4 regions of the Exiguobacterium sp. JMULE1 genome follow, and region 1 is predicted to be linked to each of the others. Evidence: riboswitches for the same ligand, from Rfam matches in the RefSeq annotation. Region 1 holds a riboswitch; each other region holds the start of a gene.
What was found. A riboswitch is a leader RNA that binds a small molecule or an ion and turns the genes downstream of it on or off. The one in region 1 is predicted to bind S-adenosylmethionine.

Region 1 (3,111 bases):
GATCAAAAAAAGATATGCCGTATCGAAGCCGTCGTCTCGACGGAGCGAATGAGAGAGAATCCGGAACGTGTCGTGTTTGAACAAGCAATCGTCAAAGCACATGGAATCATTGAGGAAACGGTGAATGGTCCACTGCAAGATGAGTCGGGCAGATCGTTCTATTATGTTGTACCGGTAGAAGACATGCGCTATTTCCGACTAGAAGCAGGGCAACTTGTCGATCTCGTCATGTGGCGGGGGCGGAAGGATACATTAACGATTGCTTGGAAGCATCCGTTCACGTATGAAGAGCCGATCGTCAACGCATCATCCAACCGTCCGTCAGCGATAGAACAACAGGTAGTGAAGACGCCTGTGACAACAAAAAAGTCAAATCGGTATGCACGAAAAATGAAACGGCAACCAGTGCCGAAAGCTAAAAAAGCGCAGCGTCGCGTCCGTATGCCAAAAGAGCAAACGATTGAACCGATCGTAACAACAGCCGTACCGGGACAATTGATGGATTTCGTTGATAAGACACCGTTAGATTTCACGCGCTTCACAGGCATGCGTCTTGTTATCGTTGGAAACGAACAACAGACCGCTGTCTATCGTGAGTTCTTTGTGCCGACGGGGATCGAATTAATTCATCTAGCAGGGGACGCACAGTCCGCGAAAAAGATTGCTTGTCTCGCCAAAAAGACGGACGCGATCGTCGTCGTGACGAGCCGTGTCTCTCATGCAGCGAGTGCACATGTCATCGCTCAGGCGAAAAAGCATGGTATTCCATTCGCGATGGAACGCCTCGACGGTCGACGTTCGTTATATACAGCGTGTGAGCGGCAACTTGAGCGCGCTTGGTTGAAACAGAAACAAGAGGGGAAATTATTGAAAAATCAGTGAAACATTAGAAGTTATTAGCCGTAGAGTAAGGTGAGAACTTATTTTTCAAGGAGGACCTTACTCATGTCATCTCAATTAAAAAAAGCAGCGAAGGAGTCGCTCAGCGGTCGTTGGGGATTCGCAGTCCTAACAGTTATTCTGTTTAGTATCATTCAAGGTGTGCCTGGATTATTTGGATCAGATATAGATGAACCAGCTAATACGATGGATCTCGTCGTATCGTTGGTATCGATTTTATTGATCCCGGTCGGAGTCGGTTGGACTTGGATTGCGATGTCGATTGCTCGCGGAGAAGAAACGAAAGTGACGGATTTATTTGAACCATATGGTATGTTTTTCAAAGTGATTGGTCTAGCCATCGTACAACTCTTTTTTATCTTCTTATGGTTACTGCTATTAGTCGTACCGGGAATCATTAAATCATTTTCTTACATGCTAACGTTCTATATTTTGCGAGATGAACCATCGATTGGTATCTTAGAGGCCATTACACGCTCCCGAAAAATGATGGACGGGCATAAAATGGAAGCATTCCTTCTTCTACTGTCGTTTATTGGTTGGGCTCTTTTAGGAATCGTTACCCTCGGCCTAGCATTCTTGTGGATTACACCATATTTCAGTGTTACCTTTGCAAAATTCTATGATCGTGTTCGTGGTGAACAAACGCCAGAGCCAACATCAGATTTCGTCGCACCATATTAATACCGGATCCCGACACGATGTCGGGATTTTTTATGCTCGAAATAATTCCGATTGGAAAAGACGGTTTAATGGTTGCTTTAGTTCAGTGAATTTTGTACGATGAATGCAACACATCTTATCTAGAGAAGTCGAGGGACTGGCCCGAAGACACTTCAGCAACCCCGCCGTGGCGGAAGGTGCTACTTCCAGGAAGGGATACCTTCCGAAGATAAGAGCGGACAGGACAAGATACCGTCGCTCTTTTCGAACTTCGAAAAGAGCGTTTTTTTATGATAAGGGGGACGATGGAGTGGAGTATGGTTTTTGGTTACCGATTTTTGGGGGATGGTTACGTAACGTCGAGGATGAACAGATGCCACCGACCTTCGATTATGCGAAACAAGTCGCACAAACAGCAGAACGGATCGGCTTCTCGACGACGTTGATTGCGGAATTGAACTTGAATGATATCAAAGGCATCAAGGAACCGAGTCTTGAGGCATGGACGACGGCAGCAGCGATTGCTGCAACGACGGAACGCCTTGAGATCATGACAGCGGTTCGTCCCGGGTTCCATAATCCAGCGACGACAGCGAAGATGGCGGCAAACATCGATCAGTTGAGTGGTGGACGCTTTACGCTCAACGTCGTTTCAGCGTGGTGGGCAGAGGAAGCGAAACAATACAATGGTATCTTCACAGCACACGATGAACGCTATGCTCGGACGGAAGAGTTCGTCACGGTCATGAAGGGACTATGGGCAGATGCGTCACCGTATAGCTTCTCCGGTCATCACTACACGATCGAGCAAGCAGAACTCCATCCGAAGCCAGTCCAGCGTCCAGGGATCAAGCTCTACGCCGGTGGAGAGAGTGAAGCTGGAAAACGGACGATCGTCGAACACTGTGACGCTTATGTCATGCATGGGGGTACTGTTGAAGAAGTAGCCCATAAAATCAATGACATGAAAGTACGCCGGGAAACGACGGGACAAACGCCGCTTGAGAGCTTCGGTCTTGCTGCCTACATCATTTGTCGGGATACGGAAGAAGAAGCACTTCTTGAATGGCAACGCATCACGGACGTTAAGGAAGACAGCGCTGGTTATGCCGGTTATCAGGATTTCATCAGTAAATCGCAACTGGAGCAACAGGTCGAACGAAACGATTATTCCGTCTCGAACCGTGGTCTACGTCCGAATTTAATCGGAACACCAGAACAAATTGCTGAACGCATTCTGGCATTCGAAGCTGTTGGTGTCACGTTACTCTTATTACAATTCTCACCACAACTCGAAGAAATGGAACGCTTTGCCCGTGACGTAATGCCACTGGTCGAAGCGAAACGAAAGGTAGGTCAACAATCATGACAAAAATTCATATTCTCCACGAAAACCAAGAATGGACGGACCATCTCATCAAACGTCTCGAAGAACTCGAGTTACCGTATGAAGAGTGGCACTTGAATGAAGGGATTGTTCCGCTGGATGAACTGCCGCCAGAAGGCGTCTTTTACAGCCGCATGAGTGCCTCTTCGCATACGCGGGGG
Region 2 (3,111 bases), 670 kb from region 1:
ATCGACTTCGCGTAACGCGAGTTCAACCATCCGACCGTAAAATGGTGCAGCACCGAAAATCAGTGCCGGTAATGCTGCCGTTGGTCCGAGGAACGAACCGACGATTGCCGTCGTAAATGGAATCAATAAGATCAGTAAGATGATGAACGGAATCGAACGGAAGACGTTGACGACCAAGCTCAACACTGAATAGAACGCCCGATTCTTGAACAATAACTCTTCGTTTGTCGCATACAATAGTAAACCAATGATCAAACCGAGGACGAATGTCGAAACCCCAGCGATTGCCGTCATATAGACGGTACTGCCTGTCGCTTCCCACACCATGTCCCAATCTAGATTGTCAAAGAATGAAATCATCGGTGATCCACCTCCACTTCAACATCACTGGCTTGAAGTTTCGTGATGACCGCTTGTGTTGCTTCTGTTTCCCCGATCAACTGAATGAACAGTGTACCGAGTGCCCCTTCCTGCGATTGACCGACGTTTCCGCCGATGATATTGAACAGGACCGGTGAATCCTTCATGACTTCCGCGAGGATCGGGCTTTCCGCTGTCGATCCAACGAACGTCAACTGAACGATTTTTCCGGTTGGGTACCGTTCGCGTAGTTTCGCGAACGTTAACTCGTTCTCCGACGGCGAAGTTAATTGTTTGACGAATTCCTTCGTCATCGCTTGCTTCGGATGACGGAAGACTTCTGCGACCGGTCCTTGCTCGACGATTTTACCGGCTTCCATGACGGCGACCCGGTGACAGATTTTTTGAATGACGTGCATCTCGTGTGTGATCAAGACGATCGTCAGTTTCAGTTTTTCATTGATGTCGACGAGTAACTCAAGGATTGAGTCCGTCGTCTTCGGATCGAGTGCACTTGTTGCCTCGTCACATAAGAGAACGTCCGGGTTCGATGCCAGTGCCCGAGCGATACCGACACGTTGTTTTTGACCACCGGATAATTGTGACGGATAGGCTTTTTCGCGTCCGTCCAAACCAACGAGTTGGATCAGTTCCGCTACCCGTTCCTTGCGGTGTGCTTTCGGGAAGCCACCGAGCTCGAGTGGGAACATGATGTTCTCTTCAACCGTCCGTGACCATAGTAAGTTGAAGTGTTGGAAGACCATCGAGACATTCTTGCGGACGCCTCGTAATTCCTTAGGTTTTAGTGATGTCATTTCAACACCATCGATTTGGATCGAACCACTCGTTGGTGCTTCGAGCATATTCAGTAATCGGATCAGGGTCGATTTCCCTGCTCCGGAATAACCGATTATTCCAAAAATTTCACCGCGCTCGATTGTCAGATCGACATTCGCGACGGCTTCGACCGCTCCGCGCTTTGAGCGATAAATCTTTCCTACGTCTTGTAAACGAATCACAACTGTCCCTCCTAAAATAAAAAAAGTGCGCGCGTTTTAGAGCAAACGCGCGCACTTTTCAGTACACAAAACCATTTGCTCTCATCTCCCAGACTTTTGTCTGCTGGAATTAGCACCACTTCGGATTAGATCCGCGGTTGCCGGGTTTCATCGGGCCAGTCCCTCCACCACTCTCGATAAGAGTTTCGGTATTAAGTTTGTAGAATATATTCTGAATATTAGCAGGGGTTATTTTTGTTGTCAAACAGTTTTTTCAGAAACTTTTTCGAGGAACGTGAAAGCACGTGTTAAGTCTTCTTTCAAATCTTCCGCATCCTCAAGTCCAACTGAAATCCGAACGAGACCGTCCGTGATGCCGAGTTCTGCCCGACGTTCTGCTGGGATCGACGCGTGCGTCATCCGTGCAGGCACCGAAATCAGACTCTCGACGGCACCAAGACTCTCAGCGAGTGTGAAGAAGTGTGTCGCCTCGACGAGTTTTTCTGCGTTCGCTGCTGAACCGACATCAAAGCTGATCATCCCACCAAATCCAGTCGCTTGTTTCGCTTGGATGTCGTGACCAGGATGCGATGCAAGTCCTGGGTAGAAGATGTTCGAGACGATGTCTTGCGCTTGTAGGAACGCAACGAGATCATGTGCTGTCTCTTCGATCGCATCCATCCGGATACCGAGTGTACGAAGACCACGGACGAGCAAGAAGCTGTCTTGCGGTCCAAGCACGCCGCCTGTCGAGTTTTGAATGAAGTGCAGCTCTTCGCCGAGCGCATCATCTTTGACGACGACAAGTCCAGCGACGACGTCCGAATGTCCGCCGATGTATTTCGTCGCACTGTGCAAGACGATGTCTGCACCAAGTGCGAGTGGTTGTTGATGGTATGGTGTCGCGAACGTGTTGTCGACGACGAGTTTAAGATCGTGACGTTTGGCGATTGTTGCGATTGCTTCAATGTCCGTAACTTTCAACAACGGGTTCGTCGGTGTTTCGACGTAGACGATCTTCGTGTTGTCTTGGATCGCTGCTTCCGTTGCCGCAAGATCCGTCGTATCGACGAATGTCACTTGGATGTTGAACTTCGGTAAGACGCGTTGCATCAAGCGGAACGTACCACCGTAGACGTCATCCGTCATGACGATGTGGTCGCCAGACTCAAGCAAGTGGAAGACGGCATGGATCGCTGCCATCCCAGAACCGAACGCAAAACCACGTGCGCCGCCCTCGAGATCCGCAATCAATCGTTCGATGCTCGTCCGTGTCGGGTTCGCTGTCCGTGAGTATTCGTATCCGTCCTTAAGTTGACCGATTTTATCCTGCTTGTATGTGCTTGTTTGATAGATTGGAGGTGTGACGGCTCCTGTTGCCCGATCGACACCTGTTCCTCCATGAATCAATGCTGTCTTCTTACGCATGAGTTTCGTCCACCTTTTCAAAGATTTGTTGGCTTAAATAGCGTTCGGCACTGTCTGCGAAGACGGTGACGATCGTACTGCCGGGGTGACGCTTTGCGATATCAAGCGCAGCAACGAGCGCTGCACCTGCTGAACTACCAACGAGTAGTCCTTCGCGAGCAGCGAGTGTATGAACCGCGTCAAATGCATCGCGGTCAGAAATCGTATGAATCTCATCAACGAGTTCACGCGGAACGAGGCTTGGCCATTTCGCTGTACCGATACCTTCTGTCTTATGCGGACCGGCTGGACCACCATTTAAGACGGAGCCTTCCGGTTCAACGAT
Region 3 (3,111 bases), 460 kb from region 1:
GCCGTCGGACCGATCGTATTGTCGAGTAAGAACTTCGTCAACGGAATGAGGGCGACCAACAAGATAATGAACGGTAGCGACCGGACGATGTTGACGACGAAGTCAAGAACACGGCGGACGGCAAGGTTTTGAAAAAATAATCCGCGGTCGGTGACGAACAAGAGAATTCCGAGCGGAATCCCGACGACCAATGCGAAAGCAAGTGAAATTCCGACCATCCATGCTGTCTCGCCGAGTGCCTTCAAGAGCTCAGGTAACATCGTTTGAATACGATCAAGCCACATCCTGAATCACCTCGAGTGCATGAAGTTCCGTCGCGAGCCAGTCGAGGGCAAGAGCGATTTGATTGGATGATCCCGTCAAGCTGACAATGAGGACACCGAAGGCGACGTCTTGAATGTAGTCGACCTTGCCGTGCAAGATGCTGACTGAGATATCGTAACGGCGGATCGCTTCTGATAACGTACTCTCACCGGTCTTTTCGCCCGTGAACTGCAAGCGGATGATCTTGCCTGGGGTTGCCTGTAAAATGCGTTCCGGCAATTCGATTTGTAGTGCCGTATCGACATAATGTTGCGTCACCGGATGCTTAGCTTGACTGAACAAGTCATAGGTTGAGGCGACTTCAACGACTTCACCTTGTGACATGACCGCGACACGATGGCAAATCTGTTTGACGACATCAATCTCATGCGTGATGAGGACGATCGTCAACCCGAGTCGTTCATTCAAATCCTTCAGCAGTTCAAGGATCTGTAGTGTCGTAACGGGGTCAAGAGCGGATGTCGCTTCATCACATAACAAGACGGTCGGATTGTTTGCGAGTGCCCGGGCAATCCCGACGCGCTGTTTCTGCCCACCGCTTAATTGACTCGGGAAGTTCGTCTCAAATCCTTCAAGTCCGACGAGCGAGACGAGTTCACGAATCCGCTCCGGGAAATCTGCTCGTTTGACGCCAGCGGCCTTGAGCGCAAAAGCGATGTTATCCGCGACGTTGCGCGACTGGATCAATTGGAAATGCTGAAAGATCATTCCTGTCCGCAAGCGAAGTTGACGCAAATCTGCTTTTGACATCCCGCCAAGCGAGACACCGTCGACCTTGACGGTTCCTTGTGTCGGATGCTCGAGCCCATTGATTAGGCGAAGCAACGTACTTTTACCGGCACCAGACTCGCCAATGATTCCGAAGATTTCTCCTTTTTGGATCGTCAAATCGACATCCCGTAAGGCAAAAATCGGGGTCCGGTCTCGGACGAACCGTTTTGTAATGTGTTTGAATTCAATCATCCGCTCATCTCCTCATACAAAAAAAGTCGCTTTTTCCTAGTAGCGGAGCAACCAGAAAAAAGCGACGAAAGTGTAAGATTTCGTAACTTATCTCTCAGAATGAAAATCATTCTGTAGGATGTGGCACCGTTCCTTACAGGTGGTTGCCGGACGTCGTTGGGCCTAATCCCTCGGTCGCTCTCGATAAGTAGTTATGCTGTTGGGACTTACTTTAACGGAAATGATTCCCATCTGTCAAATGTTTTTTCAGAATTATTCCGCAACAGGTGTCCGGAACAGGTTGAGCGTTCCGATTCGATCGACGGCTTCTTCTAGACGTTCAACGTCAGCAATCAAGCTGATCCGGACGTAGCCTTCACCGTATTCGCCGAAGAAGGATCCAGGGGTCACAGCGACATGTGCTTCGTCAAGTAGATGATCGGTGAAGCTTTGGGACGTATAACCTTCCGGAACAGGAAGCCAGACGAAGAAGGAACCGCCCGGTCGTGGTCCACTCCAGCCGATTGCATCGAGTTTTGCGAACAACGCATCGCGTCGTGTTTCATACAAGCGACTTAACTCACGGACGCACGTCTGGTCACTCGTGAGGGCGACGGTCGCCGCATGCTGAATCGGTGTGAAGGCACTGACGTAGAGATGTTCTTGGTACGTTTCGATGCTTGAGATGACGGACGGATTTCCGATGGCAAAGGCAATCCGGAAGCCGGACATGTTGAAGCGTTTCGAGAGTGAGAACAATTCGATCCCGACGTCTTTTGCACCTTCCGTCTGCAAGAAACTTCGCGTCGGACCATCGAAACTGATACCGCCGTATGCTAAGTCATGAACGACACAGATATCATGGGCATCGGCGAAAGCGACTGTCTGTTCGAAGGCTTCTGCCGTCGCGGTCGCACCCGTCGGATTACTCGGGTAGTTGAGGAACAACATCCGGGCACGCTCAACGTCCGTCGTATCAAGTAAGTCATAATCCGGCAAGAAATCATTTTTCTCGAGCAACGGAAGCGTAATCGGGTAAGCGCCAGCAAGTGCTGCACCAGACAGGTAATCCGGGTATCCTGGATCCGGGACGATGACACCTTCTCCAGGGTTGACGATCGTCTGCGGTAAGGCGACGATTCCGGCTTTACTGCCGAGGAGAATCGCGACTTCCGTTGCCGGATCGATCGTGACACCGAATTCAGTCGCGTAAAAGTTTGCGACAGCTTGTTTTAGAAAATCATGTCCACGAAATGGTGGATATTGAAGGTTCGTTGGCTCGTCGATGGCTTGTTTTAAGGCATCGAGAATATGTACAGGCGTCGTTTGGTCGGGTGTTCCTTGACCAAGTGTGATGACATCATGTCCGGCAGCTTTTACAGCACCGATTCGGTTCGCAAGTTCAGCGAAGACGGGAGCAGGAAGCCGATCAATGGCGATGGATGGAGCGAAATGTTTCATGGATGAATGCCTCCTTCGTGGTATTGTCGTCAAGGATAACGAATATTCAATCAAAAGAAAAGAACTTTTTCGAAATTTAAAAAAATTGTCGGATAAACAGGTACAGATAAGTGGAGCGGGAATAAAGAGTAGGGAGAGGAGTGGGAAGATGAAGCGAGCTAACTGGAAAGAGGCAGTCGTCTATCAAGTCTACTGGCGTAGCTTTAAAGATTCGAACGGGGATGGGATCGGTGATTTAAGAGGTGTCATCGAGAAGCTTGATTACATCGCTTCACTTGGTGTCGATGTCGTGTGGCTGAATCCATGTTATCGTTCCCCGGACGTCGATAACGGCTATGATATTGCCGATTATTACGAGATCATGAAAAAAGCGGGAACGATGGG
Region 4 (3,111 bases), 740 kb from region 1:
AAGACGGATTTCACGAGGCGACATGGCGAAGGCGAATGACAGATTCTACTTGCCCAAAGACTTCTTCCGTCATCTCACTGAGTTCTTCAAAACCGAATGAGGTCAAGAACTGACGCGCTTTATAGTTACGTGCCTCCACGTATACTTCGAGTGGGACGGCTCCTTGTCGTTCGAGTTCACGGATCAATCGTCGTCCGATTCCGTTTTGCTGATATTTCGGTAAGACGTACAGACGAATGATTTCCCACGTTCCCTCAACATCAACAGCATGAATGAAACCGACGATTTCCTCATCGATGATTCCGACATAAAAATACTCTCCCCGTGCTTCTTCTGCCGTCCGAATCGCACGAACAACCTCCTCTTGCGGATACGCTTCCTGCACGAAATGCGCTTTCGAGCGCTCGGAATAGATTTCTGCGTACGTATCCAACCAGGATGTGACGGCAATGTCATGAATACGTCCTGCATCGGCTGGAATAGCTTCGCGTATTTCCATAATCGGAACCCCCCTTTGTATTCATACGAATCGACTCATGTACTTTTACCCTCTTCTAGAAAAAACATTCGTTTCCTGCAAAGTTCCACGTAAACAAAAAAGTCCGAAAACCCGCGTAGGGTTCTCGGACTTTTTGATTATGCGAAACGTTTTGCCTGTTCTTCAAGAACTGCTGCTTTATCTGTTTGCTCCCATGGAAGCTCAACATCTGTACGACCGAAGTGACCGTATGCAGCTGTTTGACGATAGATCGGACGACGGAGATCAAGCATGTTGATGATTCCAGCCGGACGAAGATCGAAGTTTTCAGCAACCAATTCGACGAGTTGTGCTTCAGGAAGTTTTCCTGTACCGAATGTATCAACCGCGATTGATACCGGGTGCGCGACACCGATTGCGTACGCGAGTTGAACTTCTGCTTTGTCTGCAAGACCTGCAGCAACGAGGTTCTTCGCGACGTAACGTGCTGCGTATGCAGCTGAACGGTCGACTTTTGTTGGATCTTTACCAGAGAATGCTCCACCGCCATGGCGTGCGTATCCACCATACGTATCAACGATGATCTTACGACCCGTCAATCCAGCATCTCCTTGTGGTCCGCCGATGACGAAACGACCAGTTGGATTGATGAAGAATTTCGTTGCTGCGTCGATGTATTCAGCCGGGATGACCGGTGTGATGACGTGTTCTTTCAAGTCAGCTTGAATTTGCTCAAGCGTAACTTCTTCCGCGTGTTGTGTCGAGATGACGATCGTATCGACACGAACCGGCTCGTTGTTCTCGTTGTATTCGACCGTGACTTGTGTTTTTCCGTCCGGACGAAGGTAGTCGAGTTGACCGTTTTTACGCACTTCTGCCAAACGGCGTGCGAGACGGTGTGAAAGCGAGATTGGAAGTGGCATGAGTTCTGGTGTTTCTTTCGTTGCGTAACCGAACATGAGACCTTGGTCTCCTGCACCGATTGCATCGATTTCTGCATCAGACATGCTACCTTCACGTGCTTCAAGCGCTTGGTCTACACCAAGAGCGATGTCTGCTGATTGCTCATCGATTGATGTCAATACAGCACATGTGTCCGCGTCGAAACCGTATTTCGCGCGTGTATAACCGATCTCACGAATCGTTTCACGAACGACTTTTGGAATGTCGACGTAAGTGGATGTCGTGATCTCACCTGCAACGAGAACGAGACCTGTTGTAACAGAAGTTTCTGCCGCAACACGCGCGTTTGGATCCGCTGCGAGGATTGCATCAAGAATTGAATCCGAAATTTGGTCACAGATTTTATCTGGATGACCTTCAGTGACTGACTCCGACGTGAATAGTCGGCGATTAAGGTTTGTCATGTATGACCCTCCCAAAAAAGAATTTGACGGTGTACTCATTTCCCCTAGTTGAGTGGGACGGTAAAATGAAAAAAACCTTTCCAAGTCCAAAAAATGGTCAGGGAAAGGTTGTGCGTTCTTCCTTTACCCTCTTATCGTTCGAAGTGTTTACTTCGCTTCAGGAGAGCACCTTTTCCCTCATTAATATGTGAATTAATGTAGGACGGTTGCCGGGTTTCTTCGGGCCTTGTTCCCTCCACCTGCTCAGAATAAGAGTATCCGTTACGAATTACATGATATAAAGTTGTAACTACTCTGTCAAGCAAGGTTTCAAATTCTAGTCGAAACTTTTTGAAAGAGATGTTAAACTGTTAATGCTGAAAGCGTTTCCAGATAAATAGAAATCAGCACTAGAAAATGATTGCTCTCTCTTTAGTATGTCATATATAATAAATGTGTCATACTAAATACAGTGAGCCAAAACCAACGTAGGGGAAAGGTGGGGTCAGGATGCCGATGACGGTCCTGAATATCGAAGAACTACTCAAGAAAGAGCATGTGTTCAAACAACTATCTGTTGCTGAACTTGTCGAACATGCGATTCGAAACGAAGAAGGTGTCCTTGCTGAGAACGGCGCATTATCTGTAGAAACGGGGAAATTTACAGGTCGTTCACCAAAAGATAAGTTCATCGTCCGTGATTCTTCCTGCGAGTCTCACATTGATTGGGGTCATGTCAACCAACCAATGGATGGAGACAAATTTGAACAATTGTTGCAAAAGGTTCTTCGTTACATGAACGAAGCTGATCATCTCTACTACACAGAAGCTGCTGCTGGAGCAGATACGCACTTCACCCTTCCGGTCCGTGTGCTCACACAATATGCTTGGCATAACCTGTTTGCCAAACAACTCTTTTTACGCGAGTATCCTGAAGTGGCTGCCTTCGAACCGTTCACGGTCGTCTACGCGCCACATTTCAAAGCAGATCCTGCCGTTGACGGAACGAACTCCGAGACGTTCATCGCGATGTCGTTCGAACACCGAATCGTCTTGATCGGTGGAACGGAATACGCTGGAGAAATCAAAAAGTCGATCTTTTCCGTCATGAACTACCTCTTGCCACAAGAAAACGTCCTTTCGATGCACTGCTCGGCAAACGTCGGACACGAAGGCGACGTCGCCTTGTTCTTCGGTCTATCTGGTACTGGTAAGACCACCCTTTCAGCCGATGATAGCCGTCAATTGATCGGTGACGATGAGCATGGTTGGTCGCACGATGGTGTC

Region 2: linked by a shared signal. The riboswitch ahead of EXW93_RS12430 (methionine ABC transporter ATP-binding protein) and the one ahead of EXW93_RS15730 (LLM class flavin-dependent oxidoreductase) in region 1 are both predicted to bind S-adenosylmethionine.
Region 3: linked by a shared signal. The riboswitch ahead of EXW93_RS13460 (methionine ABC transporter ATP-binding protein) and the one ahead of EXW93_RS15730 (LLM class flavin-dependent oxidoreductase) in region 1 are both predicted to bind S-adenosylmethionine.
Region 4: linked by a shared signal. The riboswitch ahead of metK (methionine adenosyltransferase) and the one ahead of EXW93_RS15730 (LLM class flavin-dependent oxidoreductase) in region 1 are both predicted to bind S-adenosylmethionine.

The regions. Positions count from the first base shown of each region.
Region 1 covers NZ_SGWC01000002.1:2,995,412-2,998,522, reverse strand. The annotation lists gene EXW93_RS15740 (DUF2325 domain-containing protein) at 1-882, shown strand, start outside; gene EXW93_RS15735 (DUF975 family protein) at 946-1,584, shown strand; SAM riboswitch class I at 1,697-1,799, shown strand; gene EXW93_RS15730 (LLM class flavin-dependent oxidoreductase) at 1,874-2,932, shown strand; gene EXW93_RS15725 (ATP-grasp domain-containing protein) at 2,929-3,111, shown strand, end outside.
Region 2 covers NZ_SGWC01000002.1:2,327,182-2,330,292, forward strand. The annotation lists gene EXW93_RS12425 (methionine ABC transporter permease) at 1-360, opposite strand, end outside; gene EXW93_RS12430 (methionine ABC transporter ATP-binding protein) at 357-1,379, opposite strand; SAM riboswitch class I at 1,458-1,562, opposite strand; gene EXW93_RS12435 (bifunctional cystathionine gamma-lyase/homocysteine desulfhydrase) at 1,620-2,786, opposite strand; gene EXW93_RS12440 (PLP-dependent cysteine synthase family protein) at 2,779-3,111, opposite strand, start outside.
Region 3 covers NZ_SGWC01000002.1:2,533,680-2,536,790, reverse strand. The annotation lists gene EXW93_RS13465 (methionine ABC transporter permease) at 1-284, opposite strand, end outside; gene EXW93_RS13460 (methionine ABC transporter ATP-binding protein) at 274-1,287, opposite strand; SAM riboswitch class I at 1,372-1,477, opposite strand; gene EXW93_RS13455 (aminotransferase class I/II-fold pyridoxal phosphate-dependent enzyme) at 1,540-2,727, opposite strand; gene EXW93_RS13450 (alpha-glucosidase) at 2,876-3,111, shown strand, end outside.
Region 4 covers NZ_SGWC01000002.1:2,257,565-2,260,675, forward strand. The annotation lists gene EXW93_RS12070 (GNAT family N-acetyltransferase) at 11-499, opposite strand; gene metK (methionine adenosyltransferase) at 637-1,845, opposite strand; SAM riboswitch class I at 1,974-2,100, opposite strand; gene pckA (phosphoenolpyruvate carboxykinase (ATP)) at 2,335-3,111, shown strand, end outside.